3 regions of the Bacillus sp. FSL K6-0138 genome follow, and region 1 is predicted to be linked to each of the others. Evidence: predicted binding sites of a transcription regulator. Region 1 holds the regulator's gene; each other region holds the start of a gene.
The links. Region 1 encodes LexA, which represses DNA repair genes until DNA is damaged. Its sites were predicted from a motif close to CGAACATATGTTCG; they were not measured.
Positions count from the first base shown of each region.

Region 1 (10,373 bases):
GAAACCGGCAGCGGTTTTTCCATCTTTTTTTATAAATCAGTTTCAATTGGCAGAGGAGATTTCATCATCGACAGCCAATTTATAACATTGAAGCAAAGAGGGCGGTCATACCGGCTCTTTAGCGAAGATACAGCCAAGCTTTCCCGCCCATTTCAGCGCTTACATTATAAGAAAGAGGTGTCTTTAGAATGGTGCAATTCAGGAAACCTTTTGATGTGTCTCTACATGCAGGATGGCGGTCTCATTTTCGTGAGGATTCCATTACGCTACCAGAAATGGAGCAGCTCAAAGCAAGGATGCAAAATCTGATACAGCATGCAGGGGCTTCTCAAAGCGTTGAAGTGACAGATGCCAGGGTGACGGCCGAAGGAGAGATCACCTCACTGTTAAAGGAGCGGCTGGACAAGGAATATCATAAACTTCTCAGCAAAATCACCAGGGAAGTAAACGTCGAAGATTTTGGGGCTGTACCCGACGGCAGGGACAATACCGAAGCTTTTCAGAAAGCGATCGGCACAGGATGCGTTAAGGTAAACGTTCCGGCAGGCGTTTATCTTGTTCAGGGAATTAAGCTGCCGTCCTGGACGTATTTCGTCGGACAGGGAAAAGGCGTAACGGTCATTAAGCTTCACGAAAACGCCCCCGCCTATGAGTGGGTGATCACAAATGATGACTATGAAAATGGAAACCGCAATATTTTTGTCCAGGGCATGACATTAGACTGGAATCCGGACAGACAGGGCGGCGTGAGAAATCCGGGCGGGCAGTATTCAAGCTGTTTAACGTTTGCCAAAGTCGAATTCGGCTGGATCAAAGATATTGAAGCCGTCAATGCGGGGCTTCACGGCATTGATATTACATCGCCGACATATGACCACCTGCCTGATACCGACTGGACAAAAGACGGTTCCAAATATATTTGGGTCGATAATTGTGTGGCGTATGGCGCAGGGGATGACGGCATTACCACGCATTACAGCGAATACGTTTTTATTTCTAACTGCCATTCGGCAAATCCGCGCGGAACAGAGCATGCTGAAGGGATGTCCAACTCCAACGGGATAGAGATTGACGACGGATCCAAACACGTTTGGCTGTTAAACAACATAACAAGCGGGAATATCCGCGGGGTGGAAGTGAAGGCGCACGAGATGTGGCCGGCTTCGCAAAACGTTCATATCATCGGGCATATCTCCTACCGTGATGTCCGCGCGTTCGACCTTCGGCATATCGGCCATCACCAGGCTTCAGATCCGGAAAGCACCACAGCGTACGATGTCACGCTCACCGACTGTACGGCCGTCGAGCCTGTCTTCAACCCGCTTTACGACGGTGTGACGCCGAGGGCGCTCGTTGTTTCTGCATATAAGAATGTATATGTCAACGGATTTACGGCGATCGGCGATCCCGAGTATGACTATGGAGGCAATCCTGTGGTTGCTTTACAGTACCGCAGCCAAAACATCACGATCAACGGGATTAAAATCCGCGGGTTTAAAAAGGCCGGTGTTGATATTAATTTATCCGGCGGGGCCAATAAAACCGATTATGTCAAAATATCAAACTTCGATATTTATCATTCCGCTCCAAAAGGAATCTCGATCGGCGGCGGGCTTTATAACGTCAATATGATGAACGGAACGATGATAACAGACAGCGGAACGGTTGGAATCCAATCGCCAAACAGCCAAGCCGTGATCATCGGCGTGCAGGCGGCCGGATATGATGCGGCAGCTTCCATTAAAGGCCAAACGTATGAGCAGGTGCCTGTCAGCTTAAAGGGTGGGGCGCAAATTGCCACCACCTCAGGCTTTGCGTTTGGGGAATCGAGCGCCGTCATTGCCGGCACCGGCGATATTACGGCAAAAGGCGAAAGAAATGCTGTCATCGGTTCTTCAGGCGGTTCGAGTACAGAGGGCTCCCGCGCTTTCGTCGCTGCTTCAAACAACTCCCATATTAAAGGAAACAGCGTATCGAGATCGATTTTGTCTTCAGAAAGCATTACGCTAGAAGAGCCGTACACCGTGGCAGGCGGATACCAGACCATCAACTGGCTTTTGGACTCTCTGCACGGGAACGGCACATTTGCCGGCTCTGTAAGATCATCATTGCCCTGCGGATACGGAGAGTATTTTGAAAGTGAAAACGGGCAGCTGATCGATACGGGGACCATCGTAGCATTAAGAGGGGAAAAAATCGCGCCAGCTCAAGAAAGGGATGATATGCTGGGTGTTGTGTCGGAAACGGCTGCATTTATATCGGGAGAATCGAGCTTCACCTGGCAGAACCGCTATTTGACAAACGAATTCGGCGGATTGATATATGAGGAAAAAATGGATGAAGAAACAGGGGAGCTGATTCGCGTACCGAAACAGAATCCACATTTTCAAGAGGTTTTGGAAGAAAGTTATCTTTCACGGGCTGCAAGGAATGAATGGCATGTTGTCGGACTGTTGGGCCGGCATTACGTCCGGATAGACAGTACGGTTCGCCAAGGAGATTACGTCAAGGCGCTTAACGGGATCGGGACGAGAGCATCTGAAGGCTCCTGGAAGGTGATGAAAATAACTGCCCCATACAATCCTCAAAATGGATACGGCATCGCGCTTGCTATGATCAAATAGTAAATTGAGACAGGTTTCTAACTTTCACCAAGGAAGTGATAGTGATTGAACAGGAAAAAGCCGATGCCAAGCTGCCAAACATTTTTCGTGTGAATGAGCTTTTTGACAAGCGCGACAGAACGTTTATTTTAAGAAACGTAAAGAACGGACAAACCTTTGTCTACATCAAGAAAAGAGCCCAATGAAAGGCTGACGTCCGATCCGCTTTTTAAGCGGAAAATGCGCTGTTCGGATTTCAGACCGGGACCGTCAGAGATGAATACGATGTCAAGCGCCTGGACGGCGTGAAAAGGGAGTTTGATTCCTGGAATCGCGGTCATTTGCCCGGGGCGGGTATGCATGATTCGGTTTTACCAGGCGATGGCCGGGGTATCGGTGAGCAGCGCATGGAAGAATGGATCCGGAAATTGTCATACGGAAATAAGCGGCTGAATCGGTCAGTTTTGGCGTGCAGCACACTGAAGATTTCCGCGATCGTACAAGCGGATTTCACGGAAAAGCTGTACAAAGAATCGCTGCCGTTTGATAAGCCCGTTATGAAAACAGTAAAACGGATGATGATTCAGGAAGAAACGGACAGCTGTACCCTTTATGGAAAATCCGGCGCGAGATTGTCCCGCTCCGGATTAAGATGGTTTGCAGGCTTTATCACATCAGGTGACAGCACTTATGTATTCACTCTAAACATGAACGGCTCAGTAAGGGAATAAACAAGAATCCCCCTGGTCTATCGGCAAAGAGATTTGAATACCTTTAAAGAGTTTCCTTTGTACAACTTTTTTGTTGACAGCAAATATAGTTTTCGAGATAATGAATTTGTAAGCATATTATGAATTCCTCTTTTTCAGGTTCGTATCCCGCGGGACATGAACCTGATTTTTTTGTGAAGAAAAAGGCTGCCGGAAAACCGGCAGCCGAAACGAGATGCTTGCAGATTAATGAACGGTCCGAAACACGCCGATGACCTTTCCGAGAATGGTCACATTTTGGAGAATGATAGGCTCCATCGTCGGGTTTTCCGGCTGAAGGCGAATGTGGGTCGCTTCTTTAAAGAAACGCTTAACGGTCGCTTCATCGTCTTCGGTCATGGCAACGACGATATCCCCGTTGTTTGCCGTGTTTTGCTGCTTTACGATCACATAGTCTTTGTCCAATATTCCCGCGTCTATCATGCTTTCCCCCATAATCTCCAGCATGAAGACATGCTCGTCCGGCGGAGCCAGTCGATCCGGCAGCGGAAAGTACTCCTCGATGTTTTCGACGGCGGTAATCGGCGTTCCGGCCGTTACCTTTCCGATGACGGGAACGTTCACAACCTGGCTTTGCGGAATGTGTACCCCTTCTTCAGTGTCCAATATTTCGATGGCTCGCGGCTTTGTCGGGTCCCTTCTGATCAGCCCTTTTGACTCGAGCCGCGCCAAGTGGCCGTGTACGGTTGAACTTGATGCCAGGCCGACCGCTTCGCCGATTTCCCTGACGGAAGGCGGATAACCTTTGCGTTTCACTTCTTCTTTGATGAAACGCAAAATATCAAGTTGTCTTTTTGATAGCTTCGTCATGATTTGCACCTCAAAACGTCGATTTTAGCTAGATTATAGCATGTTTTTCCTTTGAGTACAAACATAGGTTCGAAAAAAGCGATTGACAGAAACATTTGTTCGTATGTATACTGAACAAAAAGCGAACAAACATTCTATCTTGAGGTGATCGTATTGAAAAGAGAATCATTGATTTTCGTCAGTCTATTTACCGCTGCGATTAGCACCTGTGTTCTGTTTTTGTCTTTTGCCGCTAAGCTCGAAGAAAGCAAGCAATATGTTAAAATAGAAGTTCAGCAAGGAGATTCGCTATGGAAGCTGGCCGACCGCATTGAAGGCGGAACAGCTGCTGACAAGCAGAAATTCGTCGAGTGGGTTGCGGATCGAAACGGTCTGCCGACGTCTGTCATCAAACCCGGCGATGTTTTAGTCGTGCCGGTAACGAAGCAGCATTCTGATCAGTATCAGCTGGCGGTTGTAGAATAGAAGGAACGGGGGGATTTCTGTGAATGCGATTATATACACCAGGGTGAGCACGGCGAAAGAAGAGCAGGAGACCTCCTTAAAGCGGCAGGAAGAAGAGCTTGCAAGGCTCGCCGCCGAACACGGCATGACCGTCGTAAAAGTCATTTCCGAACAAGCGAGCGGATACGAGCTGGATCGGGACGGCGTTTTTGAATTGCTCGAGGAGATTAAAACATCCGATGTCGACGCCGTTTTAATCCAGGACGACACGCGGCTGGGCAGAGGGCATGCAAAGATTGCGCTCCTTCACTTTTTGTATAAAGAAGGCGTTCAAGTATATACGCTTGCCCATAGAGGACAGCTTGAGCTTTCTGAAGCCGACTCAATGGTTTTGGAAATCGTCGGGATTGTGGAGGAATACCAGCGGAAAATACATAACCTGAAAATTAAAAGGGGCATGAAAAAAGCGGTCGAAAACGGCTACCGCCCGGAAAAGAACTTAAAAAACCGCGGCGGAGGAACCGGGAGGGAGCGGATTGAAGCGCCGCTTTCGGAAATCATCAGGCTGAGGGAAAACAAGCTGACATTTGCCGAAATAGCAGCCGTCCTGAGAGGTTTTGGATACAGCATTTCCAAAGCTACCGTCCACCGCCGCTATCAGGAATATATGGAGGACGGAGTAGCCGAATCTGTTGTCAAACGAGACTGAATTTAGTAGTATGAAGGTGAAACAAAACAAAGGAGTATATCATGATTTCTAAAGAGAAAATAGCCAGAATCAACGAGCTTGCCAAAAAATCAAAAACTGGCTCTTTAACAGACGAAGAAAAAGCCGAACAGCAAAAGCTGCGGCAAGAATATTTGAAGGGCGTCCGCGCATCTATGAAAAATACGTTGAAAAACGTGACGATTGTAGATCCTGAAGGCAACGATGTGACTCCCGAAAAGCTGAAAAAAGAAAAAGGGAACCGCAGGCTGCATTAATTTATGGGAATACGTCAATATCGTATTCCTTTTTTGTATATACTACAAATGACATTTGTTCACGATTTTTCATTCAGCTTTTGAGCTGAAATGGTTGTGAAAACCGATGTGTCGATTTATGATAAGAAAGTAGAGTACATACAGGAAGGGGATTAAAATGAAAACGATTGAATTAAAATCTGTGGCAACGATACGAACATTATCTATAGATGCCATTGAAAAAGCAAAATCCGGCCATCCGGGTATGCCGATGGGAGCTGCTCCGATGGCTTACACGCTTTGGACGAAAATGATGAATGTGAACCCTGAAAATCCAAACTGGTTCAACAGAGACCGCTTTGTGCTGTCTGCGGGACACGGTTCGATGCTTTTGTACAGCATGCTTCATTTAAGCGGCTATGACGTTTCAATGGAAGACTTGAAGAATTTCCGCCAATGGGACAGCAAAACGCCGGGGCATCCTGAATACGGACATACTCCCGGGGTTGATGCGACGACCGGTCCGCTCGGCCAAGGAATCGCAATGGCAGTCGGCATGGCGCTTGCAGAACGCCATCTTGCGGAAACTTACAATCGTGACAAATATCGTGTCGTTGACCATTATACATACAGTATTTGCGGTGACGGAGACTTAATGGAAGGAATCTCTTCAGAAGCAGCTTCCCTTGCAGGCCATCTGAACCTCGGCCGTTTAATCGTGCTGTACGATTCCAACGATATTTCCCTTGACGGAGATCTTGACCGCTCATTCTCCGAAAATGTGAAGCAGCGCTTTGAAGCGATGAACTGGGAAGTCCTTTATGTTGAGGATGGAAACAATATTGCCGAAATCACTGCAGCGGTTGAGAAAGCAAAGCAAAATGACAAACAGCCGACATTGATCGAAGTAAAAACGACGATCGGCTTCGGTTCTCCAAATCGGGCTGGAACGTCAGGCGTTCACGGTGCTCCGCTCGGCGCAGAAGAGGCTAAACTGACGAAAGAAGCATATGAGTGGACATATGAAGAAGATTTCCATGTTCCTTCCGAAGTGTACGAACACTTTAATGAAACGGTGAAAGAACCGGGCAAACGCAAAGAACAGGAATGGAACGAGCTGTTCGCCGAATATAAGAAAGCTTATCCTGAGCTTGCCGGGCAGCTTGAATTAGGTATTAACGGAGAACTTCCGGCAGATTGGGATCAAGATATTCCTGTCTATGAAAAAGGAAGCAGCCTTGCTTCCCGAGCTTCTTCAGGAGAAGTATTGAACGGAATCGCAAAAAGAGTGCCGTTTTTCTTCGGAGGATCTGCCGATTTGGCCGGTTCTAATAAAACAACGATCAAAAACGGCGGAGATTTTTCAGCGAAGGACTATGCCGGCAGAAACATTTGGTTCGGTGTCCGCGAATTTGCCATGGGCGCTGCTTTAAACGGAATGGCTCTCCATGGCGGTCTGCGGGTGTTTGCGGGTACATTCTTCGTCTTCTCAGACTACTTGAGACCGGCGATCCGTCTTGCCGCATTAATGGGGCTTCCGGTCACATACGTATTTACCCATGACAGCATCGCTGTGGGTGAAGACGGACCGACGCACGAACCGATTGAACAGCTTGCATCGCTTCGCGCCCTTCCTAACTTGTCTGTCATGAGACCTGCGGACGGTAACGAAACGGCCGCTGCATGGAAGCTTGCGCTGCAATCGAAAAGCCAGCCGACTGCGCTTGTCTTGACGCGTCAAAACCTGCCGACGATCGATCAGTCTGCTGAGGCGGCATATGAAGGCGTGGAAAAAGGAGCCTATGTCGTATCAAAATCTCAAAATGAAAAACCTGCGGCTATCCTGCTTGCGAGCGGATCAGAGGTCGGACTTGCGATCGACGCCCAAAGCGAACTTCGGAAAGAAGGCATTGATGTATCTGTCGTCAGCGTTCCGTCTTGGGACCGCTTTGACAAACAGTCAGACGAGTACAAAAACGCCGTTCTTCCTTCTGACGTGACGAAGCGCCTTGCCATTGAAATGGGCTCTCCGCTTGGATGGGAAAGATACACAGGCACTGAAGGGGACATTCTCGGAATCGACCGATTCGGCGCATCTGCCCCTGGCGAAACGATTATGAAGGAATACGGTTTTACGGCTGAAAACGTAGCAGACCGCGTGAAAAAACTGTTGCAGAAATAATGTAAGGTGATATAGAAAAGAGAATGATCAGTCCAATCATTCTCTTTTCTTTGTTTTCGACAAAATTAGTCCCTTCTCTTATCATCATCAGACAATTATTTCTCTCCCCCTTTTGTATAATAGAAGGCATATCATCAGAATCGTGATACAAGGGGGATGGGACAGGGATGGAACGCCATTATTACACGTATTTGATTGAAGAGGAGTTTGCGAGCCACTATTTCGGAAAGGAATCTGTCATGTTCAAACTTTTCTATGATTATCATTGGACAAGCCCTGAGGAAAAAAAGTCACAGCTTGCGGCTAAGCAAATCGAGTATATTACAAAGCCGATTCCGGTTTCCCATATTCACAAAAGGCTTAAAATGAACCTCAGCAGGGAGGACTATACACAGGTCGACTGCATATATCGGCTGCTCGTCCCTGAGGGAAGCGCTTCCTTTATCATGAAAGACCAATATATCGAAATTCTGGCAAACGGCAAATTCGATGCCGAAACCGTCTTTTTTGAAATATTGAGGAAAGTGAGCCCTTGCTTTCTCGCGATGGATTTTGGTATGGAACGATACGGGTGGCTCAACCCTGTAAAAGAAAGAAATTTTATTTAAAAGAAAGAATTTGGACTGTAAATGTTGTATAATAGCCTTTGGTTTAGTACACTTTATACGAGACAACATGAAGGAGGAAATTAAATGGATTTATGGGTTGTCATCCTGGTGGGCGTTTTGGCTTTGCTCGCAGGTGTTGCACTAGGATTTTTTATCGCTCGTAAATATATGATGAACTATTTGAAAAAAAATCCGCCAATTAATGAACAAATGTTACGCATGATGATGATGCAGATGGGCATGAAGCCGTCCCAAAAGAAAATTAATCAAATGATGAAAGCCATGGAAAATCAAACGAAATAATGCGAATGCGATTATGACATAGAAGAAACATGGTTATAAAATAAAAAACCCGCTTTTTTTGGGTTTTTTATTTTGATCTATAATTATTGTGTGCTGCCGCTCAGCGATAGTTTTTGGTATTCTAAAAGAAGGATATCAAGCTGCTGGCTGTGCTGAATGGTAATATTTGATGTCATGCCATTTGTCATGACAATTTGCAGCAACTCTTTTCTTTTTTCCTCAATTTCATAAAGCAGGTTTTCTTTCATCACAGGAATTTATCCTTTCTTCTGTATATCATCTTTTTCGATGCCTACTAAATGCTATTATATCCATATATAGGTTTCTTTTCAATTCAAAAGGCAGGAAGGGTAAATAGCCGAAAATCGATTATATAAAGAAATTCGGAAAGACTATATCTTTTTTGGTGATATGTTGGAAAATTGAAATGTAATTGTCATAGTAGATGTTTTTCTTGCATGATATTCCTGTAAATGGAAGGGAGAAAGAGAATGACAGATATTAATTATGTTCTGGCTTTCGGCGCAGGATTCCTATCTTTTATTTCGCCTTGCTGCCTGCCGCTGTATCCGGCATTTTTATCCTATATCACCGGCGTCAGCATGAGTGACATTCATTCGGACAGAATGATGCTGCAAAAAAGAAGCCTGCTGCACACGGTCTTTTTCCTGATCGGATTTTCGGTTATTTTTGTTGCCTTAGGCTACAGTACATCGCTTGTCGGCTCCTTTTTTAAGGATTACCACAATTTGATCAGGCAGCTTGGAGCCATATTGATCATTTTTTTCGGTTTTGTCACATTGGGCGTGTTTAAGCCTGAATTTTTAATGAAAGAGAGGCGGCTTCACTTTAAAAACAAGCCGGGCGGTTTGCTGGGCTCCGTCGGCATTGGGATGGCTTTTGCGGCCGGCTGGACGCCGTGTACGGGTCCGATATTAGCTGCCGTAATCGCGCTGGCCGGGACCAATCCGGTATCTGCGGTGCCGTATATGCTGCTGTATGCACTCGGATTCAGCCTGCCTTTTTTGCTTCTGTCCTTTTTTATCTCAAAAGTTAAATGGCTCAGGAAGCATCAGCTTCTGATCATGAAGATCGGAGGCGCTGCGATGATTTTGATCGGAATCCTCCTGTTTTTTGACTGGATGACGAAAATTATCATCGTATTATCGGAGCTGTTTGGCGATTTTAGAGGATTTTAGGATCTTTTTTAGAGGGTGGCCGTTTTTGTTATAATAAACTGGACTGTGATATTGGAGGGGAGTATGACAAGGGTTTTAATTGTTGATGATGCAAAATTCATGAGAGATAAAATAAGGGGAATTCTCGAGGCGGAAGATTTTCCTGTCGCAGGGGAAGCCGAAAATGGCGAGGAGGCTGTATTGCTGTATGAAGAGCTCAGACCGGACCTTGTCATCATGGATATTACGATGCCTGTGAAAAACGGAATCGAAGCGTTAAAGGAAATGATTCAAATCGAGCCGAAGGCAAAGGTGATTATGTGCACGGCCATGCGTCAGCAGCGGATCGTCGTAGAGGCGATTGAGGCCGGCGCAAAAGACTTTATCGTCAAGCCTTTTGAGGAAGCAAAAGTAATGGAAGCCATTCGGCTTGTGCTCGGGAAAGCGTAAACGAAGGTAACCCGCGGGAATGGTTTTTTTCTGCGTTTTGGAGTATAGTATACAGTAGAAAA
Region 1 covers NZ_CP150286.1:2,472,240-2,482,612, reverse strand. The annotation lists gene MHB78_RS13085 (hypothetical protein) at 1-85, shown strand, start outside; gene MHB78_RS13080 (peptidase G2 autoproteolytic cleavage domain-containing protein) at 189-2,624, shown strand; gene MHB78_RS13075 (hypothetical protein) at 2,666-2,809, shown strand; gene MHB78_RS13070 (penicillin-binding transpeptidase domain-containing protein) at 2,849-3,334, shown strand; gene lexA (transcriptional repressor LexA) at 3,560-4,183, opposite strand; gene yneA (cell division suppressor protein YneA) at 4,337-4,648, shown strand; gene MHB78_RS13055 (recombinase family protein) at 4,668-5,336, shown strand; gene MHB78_RS13050 (DUF896 domain-containing protein) at 5,378-5,611, shown strand; gene tkt (transketolase) at 5,769-7,772, shown strand; gene sirA (sporulation inhibitor of replication protein SirA) at 7,940-8,380, shown strand; gene MHB78_RS13035 (YneF family protein) at 8,465-8,683, shown strand; gene MHB78_RS13030 (aspartyl-phosphate phosphatase Spo0E family protein) at 8,767-8,931, opposite strand; gene MHB78_RS13025 (cytochrome c biogenesis protein CcdA) at 9,175-9,882, shown strand; gene MHB78_RS13020 (response regulator) at 9,946-10,311, shown strand.

Region 2 (10,373 bases), 960 kb from region 1:
AAATTCGTCATAGTACAACTGATCCCGAAAGCGGCTATCTTTACCGTGAAAACAAACCTGAAGGTTTTTTCTATTTAGATCACCGAACAACGGATATGAAATTCAATATCATCACCGATGCCTATGTAACGCCCGGTAATGTCCATGATTCTGCGCCTTATCTCGATCGATTAGACCACCAAATCGCACGATTTGGTTTTCAAGTTGAAGCCGTCGCTCTTGATTCTGGCTATCTGACAACTCCAATCTGTAAAGGACTGTCCGACCGTCGAATTTTTGGCGTTATTGCTCATAGACGCTTTCATCCTACAAAAGGTTTGTTTCCGAAGTGGAAGTTTCATTATGACCGTGAAAAAAATCAGTACATTTGTCCGAACGGACAAACACTCTTATACTCAACAACAGATCGAAAAGGCAACAGATTTTATAAGTCCAACCCTGAAAAGTGTGTCTCATGCCCTCTGCTTGAAAACTGTACAAGATCGAAAAACCACCAGAAGGTCGTCTCAAGACACATATGGGAGGACCATAAAGAAAAGGTCAGGCAAAATCGTTTGTCCGACTCCGGAAAAATCCTCTACAAAAAAAGAAAAGAAAAAATAGAGCGGAGCTTTGCAGATTCAAAACAGCTGCATGGGCTTCGCTACTGCCGGTTGAGGGGAAAACAAAATGTGAGCGAACAAGTTCTCCTCACCGCCGCTTGCCAGAATATGAAGAAGATTGCCACACACTTAGCCAAGCTTGGCTAAGTGTGTGGGAGGGCTTTTTCCTTTTATAAAGATTAAAAAATGAACAAGAAATTTTATGAAATAAAAAAGCTTGTAGGAAAAAACATGTTTTTCTCTACAAGCTGAGAACCGCCTGAAAAAAAGCGGTTCTTTTCCTATTTTCCACGATTTTAGTACAGATAAGCTGCACCAACGATGATTAACAAAATAAATAACACGACCAACAAAGCAAAACCGCTTGAGTATCCTCCGCTCATGTTATTGACCTCCTTTTCTTGATCACTACATGTGTATGATCCCAAAGAAAATTTGACTAGACGGATGCCCTCCCCTTGAAAATCTTTTTACAGCATGTCAGAATATGATATGATACAATTCAAAGGAAAGTTTAAACTGTTATGATTAGGAGTGTTTTCATTTATGAAAAAGATTGCTATTGCGGCGATTACGGCGACAAGCGTTCTTGCTTTAAGCGCGTGCAGCAGCGGAGACTCTCAAGTTGTCGCTGAAACGAAGGCCGGAAACGTAACGAAAGAAGAGCTTTATCAAACACTAAAAGAAAATGCTGGGGCAGATGCGCTTAACATGCTTGTTCAGCAAAAAGTGCTCGATAAAAAGTACAAGGTTACTGACAAAGAAATCGACAAAAAGCTGAATGAGTATAAAAAAACCGCGAGCGACCAAATTGACGCGCTCATTAAGCAAAAAGGCGAAGACTACGTCAAAAAACAGATCAAATATGAACTTCTTATGCAAAAAGCCGCAAAAGATAACATAAAAGTAACAGACAAGGAAGTAAAAGAGTATTATGACGGCTTGAAAGGCAAAGTCCATGTAAGCCACATTGTCGTCAAAGAAAAGAAAACGGCTGAAGAAGTTGAGAAAAAGCTGAAAAAAGGCGAAAAATTTGAAGACCTTGCAAAAGAATACTCAACTGACGGAACGGCTGAAAAAGGCGGCGACCTCGGCTGGATCGGCAAAAACGACAATATGGACAAAACGTTCACCAAAGCAGCTTTTGCTTTGAAAACCGGCGAAGTCAGCGGACCTGTGAAAACGCAATTCGGCTATCACATCATTAAGAAAACAGAAGAACGCGGCAAATACGATGACATGAAAAAAGATCTGAAAAAAGAGCTTCTGGCACAAAAAGAAAGCGATACGACCGAACTTCAGACAGTCATGAACAAACTTGTCAAAGATGCCAACATGAAGGTAAAAGACAAAGAGCTGAAAAAACAAGTCGAACAGAATCAGGCGGCAACTACAAGCGGCAACAGCTGATTCAAAAAAAGCTGTCCTCCCCTTTTCGGGGCCGGACAGCTTTTTTATGCGATCGAGTGGTTGTTTTCCGTTTCATGCTGTTCTTGCTTTTTCGAAGACTGCTTCATCCGCCTTTCCCTTTCCTTCTCCATTCGTTCGATGTAAATCCTGCCTTCCTTTTCTATAAAAGCCTGATCGATCTTTTCTTCTTCCTTTGCCGTTGACATCAGCTTATAGGCGCTGAAAACAATGCCGACGATACAAAGGTAGACCCACCACGGAAATAACAGCACGGCTTATCCCCCTTTTTCAAGAACGTGATATACCTGAAATGTATGCAAAAGGGAGACAAGTTATGACGTTATTTATGAAAAACGGGCTTGTAAAAGGAACGATTATCCAAGGCAAAGACGCGTTCTGTATACTCTCCCGGCTTGACCCTTTCAAGCGCCCTGTCCATCATATTGATCTTCGCGTCGAGATTGTCGATGTAGTGGAGAATTTCAGCTTCTTTGACCATCGGCGGCTTCGGGCTTCCCCATTCCGGTTTGCCGTGGTGGCTCAGAATTAAATGCTGAAGAATGAGAATCTCCTCAGAGTCGATTTGCAGCTCTTCTGCAGCCTTTGAAATTTCGGTCACCATGATCGAAATGTGGCCGAGCAGATTCCCTTCAACCGTATATGTCGTTGACACCGGGCCTGAGAGCTCTTTTACCTTCCCGAGATCGTGCAGGATGACGCCTGCATACAGGAGATCGCGGTCAAGAGTCGGATATAAATCGGCGACCGCTTTGGCGAGATTGAGCATTGACACGACATGATAAGCCAGTCCAGACACAAATTCGTGGTGATTTTTGGTCGCCGCCGGAAAATCGATGAATTCCTTTCCGTATTTTTTGACAAGGTGCCTCGTGATCCGCTGGATATTCGGATTTTTCATTTCAAAAATATATTGGGTGATCGTCTCCATCATTTCATTTTTCGGAATCGGCGCGGTTTCCAGAAAATCATCGATCTTCACATTTTCATGCTCTGCCGCAGGTCTAATATTTCTCAGCTTGAGCTGGTTGCGCCCGCGATAATGATGAATGTCGCCGACCACTTTAACGATCGTCTGCGGTCCATAGATCGTTTCGTCATGTTGCTTGGCGTCCCAAAGTTTAGCTTCGATATCGCCTGACTGATCCTGCAGCATCAGTGTTAAAAACGGTTTTCCGTTGCTTGCGATTCCTTTTGTTGACGACTTGATGAGCAAATAACAGTCAACCTGCTCGCCAACCTCGTGCAGCATGATACCTTTTGCCATTCTAAAGCTCCCTCCGTTTTCCTACATAAAATTATTATAGCATAATCCTTTAATTGCTAGTTGCTTCCTTTTCCGCCAAGGAAGAAAGCATCATCACTTCCTCTTCCCGAAATGCATCCTTCACATGCTCATGGCACGTAAAATAGAATATTTGCTGTTCTTTTCCCGAAAGCTGCTTTAACATGTCAATCACCTTCTTGAGCCTTTCTTGATCAAAATGGACAAAACTGTCATCAAGCTGAAACGGAAGATTGATGTCATTTTGATGGGACAAAGCGAGAGCGAATCGTATCGCTAAATAAAGCTGCTCACAGGTCGCCTGTGACAGTTCGTGCGCGTGAAACACGGCTCCGTCCGTTCTCATTACCATCATCGAATCGGGGTTTTCGGAAAAATAAATTTTTTCATAACGTTCGCCTGTTAACGGCTTCAGAAAGGCCTCGGCCGTTTCCAGGAGTTTCGGAAGACGGATCTTTTTATGATCATCCATCCTGTTTTTGACGGCCTGCCTGACGAGCTTGATCGAAGCCCACTTTTTGGCGAGTGCGGCGACCCGCTCTTTTTGCAGCTCCACCTCATGCGTCAGTTCGGAAACGGTGCCCGATTCTTCCAGCCTCCGCTGCTCTGCAAGAAGCAGCGCAGCTTTTTCTCTCTCTTCTTTGAGCTGCTGTTCTGTCAGGGTTTTTGTTTCTTTCGCCGCTGCAAGCTGATTTTCCAGATCTGCGAGCGTATGGCCGGAGGCAAGCCGGACAACATTCTCGTCTTTTTTGCCCAGCTCCGCCTCGATGGATGCCAGCTTTGCTTTTAATTCCTTTTTTTCCTGATCCAGTTTGGCAAGCTCTAAAAATGAGTCCCTATCATTTGCCCCGGCCTTTTGAAACAGCTCGGCGATCCGCGATTTGAAGTATTCCGCTTCCCCTGCCAATTCTTTCATCTGCTCAAGCGTATGCTGAAGCGACAAATCGATTTCCTGCTTTTGGCGCAGCTTTTCTTTTTGCAAATCGAGCTCGTGTTTCAGCCTGAAAATCGATTCCTGCACGCTTCCTTCGGAATGGCCGAGCGATGAGGCAAGATTGTTGAGCCGTTTTTCAAAAGATGCCCTCTTTTCCTCAAAGCGGGCGAGCTCCCTTTCCATTTCCCGCTTTTTCGCGATTTCTTCTTTGAGCTCCTTGATTAAGGCATATGCATCAGACAAAAACGACGGGTCTATCGACAGATTAAGCTCTTTTAAAAAGCGGTCGGTTTGTTCCTGGTAAGGAAACATCTCCTTTTCCCATTCTTCAAATTGTTGAATCGCCCGTTCGTAGTCCGCTTCCTTCTGCCTCAGCTCTGCCTGTTTTGCGACGAGAAAGCGCCTGTTTTGATCGTCCCGCCACAGCTCTTCTCTCAAGGATGTCAGCTCCGGAGCATGATCCGAAGCGTCCCCTTCGAGTCCTTCAAGCTGCTCGCGGATGAATGCTGACGCTGAAGAAGGACCGGCCTTTTTCAAAGAAAAGAGGAACAGAACGGCAGCTACAACGATAAAGCCGCCAAGGAGCCACTGCTGAAAAAACAGAGCCGCCAGACAAGCAGCAAAGGCTGTGAAAACGGCCGAGAATGCTTCCAGTTTCCTCCTCTTCTCCCGCTCTTTTTCTTCCCTCTTAAGCAGGGACAGCTGTCTGATGAGATCCTCCCGCTTCTCCGCCTTTCCTCCCGCAGCTTCCAAACGGCTGACGGTTTTTTCTTTTTGCTTGCGGACATCGTCAGGCATCACTTCTTCCGAGAGTTCAGCATATGCCTGCTCGGCTTCCTCAAGATCGGCCCTCGCCTGTTCAAAGCGATCGTCTAGAACCCGTTTCTGTTCGCGCAATTGAAGGTAAGCGCGGATCGCCTCCTGCAGCTTCCACTCATAATCGTACGTTGTGTCGATGTTAAGGATTTGCGACTCGTCTTCGATTGAAAGGCGAGCCGTTCCTGCCTTCACCCGTTCGTCAGCCTGCTTGAGCTGTTCTGTCAGCGCCGTGATGTTTTCCTTGTAAGATTGGTAAACCGGGTATTCTGACAGAATCTCTTCGATTTGCCCCTCGTGCCGGACATAGGCTTTTAAAGGGAGAAGGGCTGACGACTGCTTTTCCAAGTCGCGTTTCTTTTCTTCCAGCGCCTTCAGCTGGGCCTCTTTTGGATGCAGGTGGGATTCATACTTTTCAAGCTCGAAAAGGCCTGACTCGGGAAAGCGGTCTTCCCCTTCGCCGGCTGCTTCAAGCTGCCCTTTCAGCCGGCGTTCTTCCTTTGTAAGCGGATGAATCTCGATCGCCTGCTCGCATATGGCGATGTTCCGCACAGCATCTTCCAGCAGCTGCTCGTTTTCCTTGATCGCCGCTTCTGCCGTCCTTTTTCCGTTCAGGATGAGATGGTATTCGCCTTCACGCGCCTTCGCTTTTTTCAGTTCCTCTGAAAGCCGTTTTAAATGATCGAGCTCCCGGTTGAGCTCAGGCTTCCGTCCATTCGGCTTAAACAGCTCTTCCTGCGCTTTCGTAAGGCTTGCATCCATGTTTGCAATCGCGTCCGAGCCGAATAAACTTGAAAAAAGCAAAAAGCGGCCGATTTTGTCGCGGTTGAATTTATGAATTTCCTGAAGCCCGAACACATCGAATGAGTAGATCGCTTTATACAGACGCCTGTCCATGTTCGATAACAGATTCTTTAGAAAGTCCTCCGAGCGGATGCTGCCGTCTTCCAAAAACACGTTGACCCGGTCTGGCTTGCCAGCCGTCCGTTCGATGCGGATATTGCCGAAGGCCGGATGCAACGCTTCAAGCATTCCTCCGTACACGCCGCCTGCTTTCGGTTCATACCGCTTTGTTTTCGGAAAGCCGAACAGCATGCTTTCAATAAAAGACATTAGCGTCGTTTTTCCGGATTCATTCAGCCCGTAGATTAAGTGAAGGTTAGCAGTCGGGAGGCGAAATGTCTGATTGGTAAATTTGCCGTATCCGTATATATGCAGCGTATGAATATTCACCCCGTATCCTCCCTTATCTTTTCATGCTCTTTAGTTCATCGAGCAGCACTTTTTTCGCCTCTTCGCGAATTCCGCAGAGGTCCTCTTCATGAAAACGCGCTCCGTACCTTCTAAAGACGGGGTGCCTCTCCAAATCGCCAAGAACCTGCCCAAAGTCTTGAAAATCATCGATCTCGCGGGTGAGCTCCTGAAAAAACGCATCGCTTTCGATCGCGCTCACACTCCCCACGGTGCGGTCTTCGACAGCGGCAAGCCAGATGAACGACTCACCGTCTTCCTCCTCGCCGCGAAAGACGTCAAGCAGCTCGTCGATGATGCCGGCCGGCCTTTCCGCCAAATAAGGCGGTGTTTCTCCCGTCAGCACCGCTTTGATGCAGACTGCCGCCCCCTTGCTTCTGAAGGGCTGGAGGGCATCCTCCATGCTGCTGATCAAATCCGTCAAATGCCGTGTCTCTGACACGTCGATGGGAAGTGCTTCCCAGAGGACGTCTGACGTCGCTTTAAATTCAAAAGACACCCCGCTCTCGTCCGCCCTGACGAGATAGCAGCCTTTTTCGCCTGTTTCCTTCATATGGCGGGACTGGGTGTTCCCCGGATAAATTACCGCCGGATGTTCGGCGGAAACGACCTGCCGTTTATGTATGTGGCCGAGCGCCCAATAATCCATCTGCCCGTTTTTTAAATCCTGAAGAGAAAAAGGACAGTACGGATCATGGCCGCTTTCTCCTGAAAGCGTGCCGTGGATCATGCCGATATGAAAAGGGGCGCCGTTCGATGATCTTTTCATTTCGGCGGCTTTGTTCGCAAAAACAGATCGCTCCGGATAGCTGTAGCCGTAGATGGTTGCGGCAAGCCTGCCGTTTTTATAAAACGATTTTTCTTCAATGCGGGCCGATGAGAACACGTGAACATTGTCAGGCCACTCGATCGGCGTCCACTCGCCGCCCATGTGATCGTGATTTCCGAAGATTACATAAACCTGAATGCCGCTTTCCTCAAGCTTTAAAAACTGTTTGCGCAAAAAGAGCTGAGCTTTTAAGCTGCGGTTGGCTTCATCGAAGAGATCACCGGCAAGCAGCACGAAATCGGCCTGTTCTCTGACGGCGAGCTTAAACATATTCGCGGCGCTTTCAAATGTGCTGTTTCTAATCCGCCTGTAAACCGGCTCCGGAAGCCCGCTGATGCCGCGAAACGGGCTGTCCAGATGCAGGTCGGCCGCATGAATGAACGTAAGGTTTGTCAATCTTTTGCTCCTTTTCAAAACGTTTCTGCCCCCATTCTATCACGGCTTTCAGGCGAATGCACGTTCTACTGCTCCGCCCGAAAAAGCAGCTTTTCTTGAAAGCTGCTTTTCTCGTTTTCTCATTATTGGTCTTTTGAGAGCCGAAGCGCCTGTTTGATATTTTTCAGTCCGCCTCCGCTTCCGTACATCAAAACTCCGCCTTTATAGACCCTTGCCCCGACGATCGCAAGGATGACGATCGTTGCGGCGGTGATTCCGATGCCCAACGCCGCTTCCCAAAACGGAATATCGAGCATTCCGACTCTGAGGAACATGATCATCGGCGCAAAGAACGGAATAAACGACGTCACCGTAATAAACGTCGAATCAGGTGCACTTAATCCAAACATTGCGATCATAAACCCGGCGACAACAAGCAGGATCATCGGTGAAATCGTCTGCTGAACATCTTCGATCCTGCTGACGACGCTTCCGAGAAACGCTGCAAGCGTCGCATACAGGAAATAGCCGAGCGCCAGGAAAATCACGCCGTACACAAGCGTTGATACAGGAACGCCTGACACGTCCAAAAAGCCTTTAATCAGCTCAGACGCTCCGCCTGCTGCCTCCTGGTTCCCCTTGAGGGAAAGATATCCCGCAAGAAACAAAGCGGCAAGCTGTGTAAGCCCGAGCAAAGCGATGCCGAACAGTTTGGCGAACATCTGCTGGACGGGCGGGACGCTTGAAATTAAGATTTCCATGACGCGGGACGATTTTTCCGTCGCCACTTCAGTCGCAATCATTGAAGCGTACATCACCACGGACATATAAATGACGAACAGCACGATGTAGACAAGGCCTGACGCCTTTTGAAGCTCTTCTTCTGTTTTGGCCCCTTCTTTCAAGGCGACGCTTTTTACTTTAACCGGTGTGAACAGCTTATTCAGCTTGTCAGACGGTACGTTCAGCTCAGCCGTACCGACGGCGATCTTCGTTTGGGAGAGCGCCTGTTCCATCGTGGAAACGGCAGATGAATCGGCGATATCGAGCGCTTTGTACGTTCCCGTCAGTTCGCCTTTTTGATCTTTTGACAAAATCAAAATGCCGGCAAGCTCATCGCCTCTGACGTCTTTTTCCAGCTCTTTTTCCGGCTTATCCGCTTTTACAAGCTCAAGCTCATCGTCTTTGTCAGCGATTTTAAGCTGCTGGGAAAACGTCTCATACAGTTGATTCGATTGATCAATGACGGCAATTTTATCCGGTTCGCCGCCGTCTTTGTCAAACATCGAAATAATATTGCCCAGGTTGGTGACAACCAGGACGAGCGCAAGCGTAATCGCAGTCGAGATGATAAACGATTTCGTTTTCAGCTTGCTTGTATATGTATGAAACAGTACAATCCAAAACTTATTCATATCGGGCACCAACCTTTTCTATGAAAATATCATGCAAAGAAGGTTCTTCAAGTTCAAATTTCCTGATAAACCCGCGCCCTTGGAGCATTGAAAACAGCTTTTGGGAAACTCCCTCATTTTCGACCTGGAGCCTCACGCCTTCAGAAGTCTCCCTCCATTTTGTAATCCCGTCCGCTTCTTTCAAAAAGGTCAAATCATCGTCCGAATGGATCGTGACGTTCTTTTTGCCGAAGGAACGCTTAATTTCTTTCAGTTTTCCTTGAACGACCGGTTTGCCGCGCTGCAAAATGCAGACGTGCTCGCAAAGCTCTTCGACATGCTCCATTCTGTGGCTCGAAAACACAATCGATGTGCCGCCGTTTTTCAGGGAGATGACGGCATCCTTCAAGAGCTCCACATTGACGGGATCCAGTCCGCTGAACGGCTCATCAAGAATCAACAGTTCAGGCTTGTGGAGCACGGCCGTAATAAACTGGATTTTTTGCTGGTTTCCTTTTGAAAGCTCTTCAACCCGTTTATCCGCATATTCTGTAATGTGGAAGCGCTCGAGCCATTTCTCCATCTCCTTGAGCGCTGCCTGCTTTGTCATACCTTTGAGGCGGCCAAGATATACGAGCTGGTCTTTTACTTTAAGCTTCGGATACAGCCCGCGTTCCTCCGGCAAATAGCCGATTCCGTTGCTGATGCCGTATGTAATCGGTTTTCCTTTCCAGGTAACGGTGCCCTCTGATGCATTCAATAGGCCCAATATCATCCGGAACGTCGTCGTTTTGCCCGCTCCGTTTGCACCGAGCAGTCCGAACATTTGCTTTTCCGGGATATCAAGCGTCAGATCGTCAACAGCTGTAAACGAGCCGAACCTTTTTGTCACATGATCGATTTTAAGCATAGAAAAACTCCTCCTTCCAATTTACAATCATACGTTAGTCATATCACTTTAAAAAGGATTTTTTTGATTTTTATATAAATTTAAGAAAAGCAAACAAATTTTACGAAAGGAGAAACAGAATGGAAGTCTATTATGTAACCGTATTTGCAACTACCGGGGAAACGCTTTTGAACGAACGTTTTGAAGCGGAAAATGAAGAGGAGGCAAAACAAAAAGGAAAAGATCTGCTGAAGGAAAAGCGGTTTTTGGATCATACGCACCGCGTAGTCCATTCGTCCGGTAAAATGATCGTCTTTCACAGCTGACAAAAAAACGGGCGGCAGCATTTGAGGAAAGGGCCCAGATGTTGCCGCCGGAAATGTTTCCTGTAATACGTGATCTCCAAGGTTGACCGCTCCAAGTAAAAAAGACGCATAAGCGATCCGTTTCTGCCGAGCAGCTTCATAAAAAAACACGCCGGACATGCCCGCTGTGAAAAGTATCGTGTTTTTCAGCGGGTCACGCTTTCTGAACGGCAGGTGCCGCGGACGGCCCGTCATAATTCGTAAT
Region 2 covers NZ_CP150286.1:3,428,031-3,438,403, forward strand. The annotation lists gene MHB78_RS18160 (IS1182 family transposase) at 1-749, shown strand, start outside; gene MHB78_RS18165 (YjcZ family sporulation protein) at 899-985, opposite strand; gene MHB78_RS18170 (peptidylprolyl isomerase) at 1,149-2,012, shown strand; gene MHB78_RS18175 (sporulation YhaL family protein) at 2,057-2,284, opposite strand; gene yhaM (3'-5' exoribonuclease YhaM) at 2,353-3,297, opposite strand; gene MHB78_RS18185 (AAA family ATPase) at 3,347-6,298, opposite strand; gene MHB78_RS18190 (DNA repair exonuclease) at 6,312-7,541, opposite strand; gene MHB78_RS18195 (ABC transporter permease) at 7,664-8,935, opposite strand; gene MHB78_RS18200 (ABC transporter ATP-binding protein) at 8,928-9,824, opposite strand; gene MHB78_RS18205 (YhzD family protein) at 9,944-10,129, shown strand; gene MHB78_RS18210 (hypothetical protein) at 10,323-10,373, opposite strand, start outside.
Region 2: the regulator LexA is predicted to act here: its motif matches at 7,595-7,608, upstream of MHB78_RS18190 (DNA repair exonuclease).

Region 3 (10,373 bases), 510 kb from region 1:
TTGTCGACAAAGTCACAAAAAAAGTGGCTTGATCGACAAGCTTTTTTTGTTAAAATGTGTGTGGAATCTAATTTTTGGAGGTTTTACCATGTTGACCAAACACTCTAAAGATCAGCGTGAACAGCTTGAAGTCTTTGCCTTAAGTGAGCTTGTACCTGAAGACCATTTGGTCAGGAAGATGGAAGAAGCCATTGATTTTTCATTTATTTATGAAAAAGTTGCCCCTCTTTATTCTTCAAAAGGGCGTCCAAGTATTGATCCTGTTGTACTGATTAAAATGGTGCTCATTCAATACGTGTTTGGTCATCGCTCCATGCGCGAAACCATTAAGCGAATCGAAACTGATGTAGCCTATCGCTGGTTTATTGGATATGGATTCTCTGAAAAAATCCCTCATTTTTCAACCTTCAGTAAAAACTATGAACGTCGCTTTCATGACACAGACCTATTTGAAACAATCTTCTATAAGATTTTACGTCAAGCCATGGATCTCGGCCTCGTCGATCCTTCGGTCGCCTTCATCGACAGCACACATGTCAAAGCGAATGCCAATAAGAAAAAGTTTGTGAAAAAGATCGTAAGAAAAGAAACAAGAGCTTATCAGGAGCAGCTAGATCAAGAAATTAATGCCGATCGCGAAGCGAACGGAAAAAAGCCCTTAAAGCCCAGGCGATGCTTAGAGGAACGAGAAGTAAAGGAAAGTACAACTGATCCTGAGAGCGGATATTTTGTCAAAGGCGAACGAGAACGTCTTTTTGCCTATGGATTTCATACAGCTTGTGATCGGAACGGATTTGTGCTGGGAACGGTTGTTGAGCCTGCCAATATCCATGACAGCCAAGTGTTCGCGTCGCTGTTTCAACAAGTAAAAGAGCGCGTTGCCAAGCCTCATACGGTCGCAGTTGATGCCGGATACAAAACACCGGTTATCGCAAAATTTCTTCATGAAGAAAACGTTCGCCCTGTTATGCCTTACACGCGTCCGCAAACCAAAAAAGGATTCATGAGAAAACACGAGTATGTTTACGATGAATTTTATGATGTCTATATCTGCCCGCAAGACCATATTCTCTCCTATCGCACAACCAATCGGCAAGGTTATCGAGAGTATGCTTCAGATCCAAAACGATGTAAACCATGTCCATTACTACATACATGTACAGAAAGTAGAGATCATCGAAAGATGATTCACAGACATATCTGGCAGGATCATTTAGACGAAGCTGATCATCTTCGGCATACGGAAGAGAATAAACAAATCTATGCCAAACGTAAAGAGACGATCGAACGAGTTTTTGCCGATTTAAAACATAAGCATGGCCTGCGCTGGACAACCCTACGGGGAAAGAAAAAATTGTCCATGCAGGCGATGCTTGTTTTCGCTGCCATGAATCTGAAAAAGCTGGCGAATTGGACCTGGAAAGGTCCTAACCGCCAGCCTTCTGATCGAAATAATAGAATAAAATGGACAAAAACAGGTCGGATTTTAAAAATCCGACCTGTTTTGTCAACGGTCTGAACACCTTCTTTCCAAAGAAGGTGTTTTTTGCTGCTTTCAGCCAGGATTTTCTTTGGATAAATTTACGCCTGGAATCGAACGTATATTCGCAGTATAGTAATCATACAATACATATGCGAACGTTAGTTCTTTTTTGCGGGAGGATGCAGATATGGATTACAGTCAATATCCGGCGCGGTCGATTTTATGCGTTGATATGCGGAGTTTTTATGCGAGCTGTGCCGCCGTTTTGCTCGGGCTTGATCCGATGACTTGTTTTCTGGCGGTGGTCGGGAACACAGAAAGGCAGGGGAGCGTTGTTCTGGCCGCTTCCCCGGCTCTAAAAAAAGAGTTCGGCGTTCAAACGGGGACGAGGCTGTTCCAGCTTCCGGACGATCCTCGCATTCAGCTGGTCAATCCAAAAATGGCGGTATTTGTCCGTGTTTCAACAGAGCTGACCCGGCTGTTTGGCCGCTATGTGCCGCATGATGCCATCCATACGTACAGCGTCGATGAAAGCTTTATTCAAGTGGACGGCGTTGAAAGCATGTGGGGGGACGCGCAGACGATTGCCGAAAAAATCCAAGACGACATGAAAAGGGAGTTTGGCCTGCCCTGCACCGTCGGAATCGGTCCGAATATGCTGCTGGCAAAGCTCTGCCTTGACCTTGAAGCGAAGAAAACGGAAGGCGGAATCGCCGCATGGGATTATTACGACGTGAAAACGAAGCTTTGGCCCTTATCCCCCCTCCGGAAAATGTGGGGAATCGGTTCAAGACTGGAAAAGAGGCTGAACCGCATGGGGATTTTTACGGTCGGCCAGCTGGCGCAGTATGATCTCAAACGGCTTGAGAAAGCATTTGGAATCATGGGAAACCAGCTTTACTACCACGCTTGGGGCATCGATCTTTCAGCGATCGGATCACCGATCATGAACGGGCAGATCAGCTATGGGAAAAGCCAGATTTTGCTCAGGGACTACCCCGATCCGGATGAAGTCAAGCACGTCATCCTTGAAATGTGTGAAGAGGTCGCCAAAAGGGCCCGTGACCATCAGCAGGCGGGCCGGACTGTCAGCCTCGGGGTTGAATACAGCCGTGATGAGTTTGGCGGGGGATTTTACCGTTCGAAAACGATGGAAAGCCCTTCAAATGTCACGCTCGACCTGTATCACACATGCCTTGCATTGTTTGACCGCTTTTATGAAGGGAAAACGGTTCGGAAAATTTCCGTTTCCCTTTCCAATATTCAGGATGACAATCTGATCCAGCTCGATCTTTTTCGTCCGGATCAGGAAAAAAAGCGGACGCTCGGGTACGTCATGGACGGCATCAGGGAACGGTACGGCTCAGCTGCGCTTCTGCGCGCCGTTTCCTATACGAACGCCGGAACCGCCCGTCTGCGGTCAAAGCTTGTCGGCGGACATCAGGCATAGAAAGGAGAATGATGTATGCTGAAAGACAGAGGCAATATCAAATGGGTGTCTATGATGCTACCGGAACACGTTGAATTGCTTAAAGAATATTACGATAGTCTTGATAAAGTGAAAAAGCCGGTTTTGGATGAACAAAAATATGAAGAATTCAATGAAATCATTTGTGAAGCGATGGCGGAAAACGCACCTTTGCGATTTGCCTATTACCGGCAGGGGGAGGTCAAAACGCTTGCCGGCCGCATCCACTATGTTGACGCCCTTAAACGGGAGCTGCGCATCGTAAGCCATACGGATGAAATACGCATTTTAAAGATGGATGACATGATTGAGATTGAATATGATTTCTGTGTATAATGAAATCAGTATTCGGAGGTGGATAAAATGGTAAATGACATTCATTTGCCAGCTGCAGCGTCTCATGCAAAGCCTGTTATCTTGAAAGGCGATACTTTGCATGAGGCGGAACGTTAAACAAATCGCCTGATTGTAAGGTATCATTTCTGATCATCCGGCTTTGCACCTTATTTCAAAATAGATATAAATAAGGAGCTGGCAGAAATGAACCCTTTTATTAGAAATGATCAATATCATTTTATTATGTTTCAAACGGACAGTCTTGTCCAAGGATATGCGAACATCAAGGACGGAAACGTGCTTGATGCTTTGAAATCCAATGCTTTAGGCCAAGTATTACATCTGTTTCCTGAGCTCAGCAATGACCAAAAAGCTTTGCTTGGCAAGATAGTTGAGGTGAAGGACAGCGCCGGAGCCGCGAGATTTTCAGCTGAATTAGAGCATCATGTGATTCCATTTCAGCGGGTAACGGCAGAAAAGGCCAAAAAGCTGTTTTCTAAAGTGAAAAAGTTAAAGACTCCCGATTTTGGGGAGATTGATTTCAGGAGGTATTCCTACTTGGGATGGAATGATGCAGGCTCAGGCAGGAAATACATGATTGTCGATATCGACGGAAAACTGACAGGAATACACGGCACCATCAGATCCAGCAATAAAAAAGGAGTCTGCTCGATATGTAACGGGATCGAAGAGCTCGGACTGTTCATGGCCCGGGTGAAAAGCAGCAAAGAAGCCTATACGGACAGAGGCAATTACATTTGCTATGACAGTGAAAAATGCAACCAAAACATGATGACGCTGGATCATCTGAACAAATTCGTCGCACAAGTAACGAAATATTAACGTAAACAACCCGGCTGGAAATTCGAGCCGGGTTGTTTATGATTCAGCCTTTACCGTCCGCTCTCCGAAGAGCCGGCGGGTCAGCAAGGAAACGGCCGAGGATGAGGCCGTCCGCAGCTCGTGGACAGCATTAAAAAAAGCGGGCTTAGAAAGACGGTGGCGGCCAAAACCTCATGGACAATGTCAGCGGCGAGGCAGGAAAATGTTAAAGCTTTTCGCAAACAGGAAACAGCTACGTCCCAAGGGGCAGGAAGAAAGGCATAATAGGAAAACAATAGGCATAATCAAGCGTTTTGCTGTGTGTGTTACGGATGTCGCCACAAATAATCCGCCCGTTGCAACAATTTTTCAGAAAAGGGTATAGGGGACGGTATAACTGTACATTTTCATGTTGCAAAACAGCTTTTCCAAATAAAATAGGTCTGCAAAAAAGAAAGCCCGAATAATGTGAAACAAAGGGGTTAGTGGCACGATTTGCACAGGAAAAAAATATACTGTTCATAAGATGCTGAAACAGCAAGTGAAAGGGGTCATTAGTGATGCTGATTACAGTCAAAATACGCCACACTGCTGAAAGCGAAGGCACGGATATAGGAGATTTCACTCCCGCTGAGATTGAAAATATTGTGCAGACCATCAGAAAATACGGAGCTTGGCTTTCACCTGATGCCGATGCAGATGACTATAAGTTTTCCTTTCAGGATGCCAAATACAATCTTGAGCAAAGAGTCTTTGAAATTATCGTAGAATAAAATATATCCGGGTCTCTCGGACGCTGAATGAACGATTTTATATGCGTTTATTTAGAGTCCTTTTTATTTCCGGAGCGAAATGAACAGGGAGACAGGCTCCTTTTCACGAATGCAGACGTTCAATCCGGCAGCCTGCTTATAAAGCGAAACCTTGGAGAGGCTTATCCCCCAAGGTTTTTGTCTTTTTTGGCTTCCTCAGTCGGTAAGCCCTTCTTTGATCAAAGCATCGACTTTGCTGCTGAATAAAAGGCCGACATGGCTTAGACCGGAAATTTGGATGTTTTCAGCGCCATCCAATTTAGACAGGCTGTTTAAGACGATGAAATCACTCGTGCTGTAAATCGAAGTAAATTTGGTGCCGCTGGGAGCGGAATTTGTGACCAAACGGTTTGCCCCTCCCAATGTGACGACATGCTCTACTTTGTCACCGCCGCCCAAGTTTTTAATATAATAAAGTGTGTTGGCTCCGCCCATGCTGTGGGCGACAATGTCCACTTTCTCGGCTCCCGTTTCGTTTAATAGTTTTTTACATACTCCGACAACTTCGGTGCATTATTCCTGTTGTTTCCGGTCTTATCTAAAAAATCGATAGCATAAAGATCCTTGCGAGACCAGCCCTGGGATTCTAAATACGTTTTAATCCCCATGAAGTTATAAGAGCCGCCGCCGATTCCGTGAACCATGACGACAGGGGTGCGGGATTCGGCTGAAGCTTTGGAAGTTTGAACGGCAAACATGGAAACGGCGGACAGCATGCAAATGAATAGAATGGATAAAAATCGATAGCGGCGCATTGTTTCTCCTCCTGGATGTAATAAATTCACAACGACAATTCTATAAAAGGAAAATACGAAAACGAAGTGTAAATCTATCTATTTTTCAACCCGAAAAAAGAGTAATATATGAAACGCCTTTTTGGTTATGAGCCTGGCGAGCCCTGATTAAAAAAGGAGTTTGGAGCTTTTTGGATAAATGAGGAACATCATGTTCTGTTGAATAAGATCTAAGAACTTTATCCTATTAAACCGGTGATGTGATGAAATGGCAAATAGAGTGGAAAAAACGGTATAATAAAACAGATACCATCTATTTCCGGGGAGGGGATGCAGAAGCTTCCAATGATGAGAAGCTTGCACGCGATTAACGATTGGCGGGCGGGCATATGAAAGATAAGACGAAAAAAGAAAAAACAATTTTTAGAAAGAGGTTACATGCCAAATGAAAACAACATTTTTTAAAAAAACCGCGATTTCACTGCTTTTTACATGCGCAGCGCTTGCAGGATGTTCAAATGACAGCGCCCACTCTGCACAGCCTAAACAAAGCGATCGACAGTTGAATCAATTTTCCAGGCTTGAAGATCAATATGATGCAAGATTGGGAGTCTTTGCGCTGGACACCGGTACGAACAAAACGGTAGCTTACCGGGCGGATGAGCGTTTTGCATATGCATCTACTCATAAAGCTTTAGCCGTGGGGGCATTGCTGCAGCAAAAATCAATAGCGGATCTGAATCAAAGAATCACCTATACCCGTGATGATCTAGTCAATTATAATCCGATTACAGAGAAGCATGTTGATACAGGAATGACCCTGAAAGAGCTTTGCGATGCTTCCATCAGGTACAGCGACAATACCGCCGGGAATCTCATACTGAAGCAGATCGGCGGACCAAGCGGGTTTAAACAGTCGCTCAGGGAAATTGGCGACAACGTGACCAACCCGGAGCGAATAGAACCGGATCTGAACGAAGTGAAGCCGGGAGAAACACATGATACGAGCACACCAAAAGCGCTCGCTAAAAGCCTTCAGGCATTCACAATCGGAGATGCTCTCCCGAAGGAGAAGCGCGAGATGTTAGTAGATTGGCTTAAAAGAAACACCACCGGCGATGCATTAATCCGCGCGGGAGTGCCGAAAGGATGGGAAGTAGCGGATAAAACAGGAGCGGGGTCATACGGTACGCGAAATGACATTGCTGTCATTTGGCCGCCGAAAGGAGACCCGATTGTGCTCGCGGTACTATCAAGCCGCGACAAAAAGGACGCCGATTATAACGACAAGCTTATTGCCGAGGTGGCAAAGGAAGTAATTAAAGTCCTTAAGTAGGAATGTGCGAGGCGTTCAAATGATTTGATAGAGGGGAGTTTGGAGGAGATGATGATTCGTCATGCCGAAGCGCCGGATTATGAAAGAATCGTCCCGGTCATTAACGATTGGTGGGGCGGGAGGCAGATGAAAGATAAGCTGCCGAGGCTATTTTTTGAACATTTTCAAAATACGAGTTTTATCGCTGAGAAAGACGGGGAGCTGCTAGGTTTCCTCATCGGCTTTTTATCGCAGTCCAACCCTGCGGAATCGTATATTCATTTTGTCGGCGTGCATCCCGATTACAGAAAAGTCCAGGTCGGCAAACAGCTTTATGAAGCCTTCTATCGAAAAGCGAAGGAGGCGGGCTGCAAGACGGTCCGCTGCATCACCTCGCCCGTCAACAAAGTATCGATCGCGTATCATCGGAAAATGGGGTTCTCGATCGAAAAAGGGGATAAAACAACAGACGGCGTCCGCGTGTTTTCGAATTACGACGGACCAAATGAAGATCGTGTGCTGTTTGTCAAAGAGCTGTGAATAAAAGGGAGAGGAATCTCGATGATTCGATTATTAGATCATACAGATCCGCATATGGCACGCCTCATTGTAAACATTCAAAGGCCTTGCTTATGAAAGGGAAGCGGACATCATTCAATTTAAGGGCATTCCCCAGCTGAACGAGACGGCCGGAGATGTCATGGATTCAGGCGAAACGTTCGTCGGCTGGTTTGAAGGCGGCGAATTGGCGGGGCTCGCTTCTTATAGAGAGACGCCGCAAGTGCTGACGATTTGCCGGCTGGCCGTCCACCCTGATCATGTCCGAAAAGGCATTGGAACGGCGCTTTTGCAGTTTTTGCTTGATAAGGAAGCGGATGTGTTTGAGGTAACGACGGGCGCACGCAATGAACCGGCAAAAGCCTTGTATCAAAAATTGGGATTTTCTGAAATCGGCCAATTTGAACCTGAAAAAGGCGCCGTTCTCTCAACATTGATCCTGCAGGCGCCGCGGAAGGTCGAAGTTGTTTCATACCGGGAGGAGTGGAAGAGCGAATTTTTAGAAGAAAAACAGCGGCTCGAAGCGCTTTTCCGGGATGAAGCCCTCCATGTCCACCATATCGGCAGCACGTCCATTCCGGGAATGAGCGCAAAGCCTGTCATCGATATCCTGCTTGAAGTAAAGGATCTCGGCGCCGCCGCGAGGCATGAAAACGATGGGCTATACGCCGAAAGGAGAAAACGGCCTTCCGGGGAGAAGATATTTTCAAAAAGGCGGCCGCCGGCGTACGCACCACGTCCATCTGTATGAAGCCGGGCATCCGGATATTAAGAGGCACCTGCTTTTCCGCGATTACCTCATAGCCCATCCGGAGCGGGCGAAAGAGTATGCGGAACTGAAAAAGAAGCTCGCGAAAAGGTTCCCGCTTCAGATCGAAGGCTACATAAAAGGCAAAAACGAATGGGTAAAAGAGACTGAGCGGTTGGCTTTATGGTGGGGCAAAGCCGGAGAGGACACATGATGTCCTTCCGGCTTTTTAGGCCCTTACACAGGAGTCGAATGCTCCTTTATGGCTTCCGTCGCAGTAAGGCATCTTCAGCGATTTTCCGCATCTGCAAAGAGAAAACGGCGTTTTTTTAGGGAATGGATTTCCTTCCATATCGATCAGTTCCACATCTCCGATGACCCGAAATCCGCCGTTGTCCATTACTTTGATCTGCACTTTTTCAGACATAGATCCCACCTCCGAATCTCTTCATATGTATGATAAAAGAATAGAAACGATGCGTGTTTGGCGGATCATGTGGTACAATGTCCGTAAATGAAACAAAAGAAGGATATGATATCATGCAGCTTCATATAACTGAACAGGCGAAACAAGCCATTCATCGAGCCAAAGCGGCTAATCCCGATAAAAAAATTCAGCTCCGCTATGACATCGATGGCTGCGGGTGCGCAGTCAACGGGGTTCCCGTCATTTGGCTGACGGATGAATTGACAGGGGAATGCGAGCTTTTGGAGACAAACGGCGTTCCGGTGTATATCCAGTCGTCGCAAAAAGTTTTCTTTGATGATGCGATGACGATCGATTATCATGAGAAAGCGGGAACGCTGATGCTGAAAAGTCCGGCACAGGTGCTTTCTCCGAGAATGGGCATATTAGTGAAATAGGGTGGCGTTTTTTTTGAATCAAAAGATGAAATCGTTAAAACAAACCGCTCAAAACAAAACGTGGGTGTCGTTTCTTCACCAGAATCATCCGTACAGCCTTCTTCATTGGTCGATCGGAGGAACGGAAACCGTCCAGAAGGATGTGTGGCTTCTCCAGGATGAAATGACGTTTGAAACGAAGGAATTCGACAAGCTTGAGTCGGCCATTTCCTGGATCGGCGAGAATATGAGCGACATTACGGATGTTTTGTAGCGCAGGAAAGGCGAACGGGCTTGCTATCCCAGTTCGCCTTTTTTATACGCGTCCGGTGCCGCTTCCTGAAGAAATTCCCGCACCGTTTGTTTGTAGTCGTCCCGGTTTTGTGAATAACTCATCGCATGTGCGCCTTTTTCCGCGATGTACAGCTTTTTCTTTCCTCTTTTTTTCTCATAGAGCAATTCGCTTGACTGTGCCGGTATATAATCGTCGTCTTTGCTGTGGATGAATAAAACGGGCTTTTCGACCCGGTCGATGACGGCCATAGGAGAGACATCTTTGATGCGATAGCCGTCCCGGAATTTCAAAAAGACGTCGGCAAGCGGCAAGATAAACCCCGGAAGGCGGAAATCTTCCTTCAGCCGGTAAATCAGCTGGTCTTCAAACGTGGCAAACGGGCAGTCAGCCACATAAAAATCGGCGCGGGCATCGGCCATTCCCGCGTACAGAAGCGTTGTCACGGCACCCATTGATTCGCCGTGAATGCCGATGACGGCCTCATCTCCATTCCGTTTCCTCAGCCAATTGACGACCGTTTTTAAATCTTCTTTTTCATAATAACCATAGCTCGTCGTTTTCCCGCCGCTCATCCCGTGTCTTCTGTGGTCGTAGATAAGGGCGTTCCAGCCGAGTTCCAAAAACAGATTCATATATTTAACCGAATTCAAAAGATTCATGGTCACCCCATGGCAAATAATGACGGTATGCTTCGTCTTGTTCGGATGGACATAGTACCCTTTAATCTCGTAGCCGAATGGTGAGGAAAGGGTAACCTCTTCTTTCGGAAGGGCTTGAAACGCCTCTTCGGCATAATGTCCTTCCGCCGTTTCCCGCTCGATAATGAATTGATCGGTCCGTTTTTTAATATACATGATCTGATTCGTAAAAAATATTCCGAGTGCAGCAAGAAATAGCAGCACCGCTCCGAGAGCAGCAAGCCAAATGAACATCCCTGGTTTACTTCCTTTCCTTAAAAT
Region 3 covers NZ_CP150286.1:1,960,618-1,970,990, forward strand. The annotation lists gene MHB78_RS10305 (IS1182 family transposase) at 89-1,519, shown strand; gene MHB78_RS10310 (UV damage repair protein UvrX) at 1,671-2,933, shown strand; gene MHB78_RS10315 (YolD-like family protein) at 2,949-3,287, shown strand; gene MHB78_RS10320 (elongation factor G-binding protein) at 3,492-4,130, shown strand; gene MHB78_RS10325 (hypothetical protein) at 4,670-4,882, shown strand; partial or broken gene MHB78_RS10330 (triacylglycerol lipase) at 5,078-5,676, opposite strand; gene bla (class A beta-lactamase) at 6,101-6,991, shown strand; gene MHB78_RS10340 (GNAT family N-acetyltransferase) at 7,040-7,510, shown strand; gene MHB78_RS10345 (bifunctional GNAT family N-acetyltransferase/GrpB family protein) at 7,671-8,279, shown strand; gene MHB78_RS10350 (GrpB family protein) at 8,185-8,490, shown strand; gene MHB78_RS10355 (CDGSH iron-sulfur domain-containing protein) at 8,506-8,703, opposite strand; gene MHB78_RS10360 (iron-sulfur cluster biosynthesis family protein) at 8,817-9,140, shown strand; gene MHB78_RS10365 (DUF2552 family protein) at 9,154-9,393, shown strand; gene MHB78_RS10370 (alpha/beta hydrolase) at 9,417-10,346, opposite strand.
Region 3: the regulator LexA is predicted to act here: its motif matches at 1,595-1,608, upstream of MHB78_RS10310 (UV damage repair protein UvrX).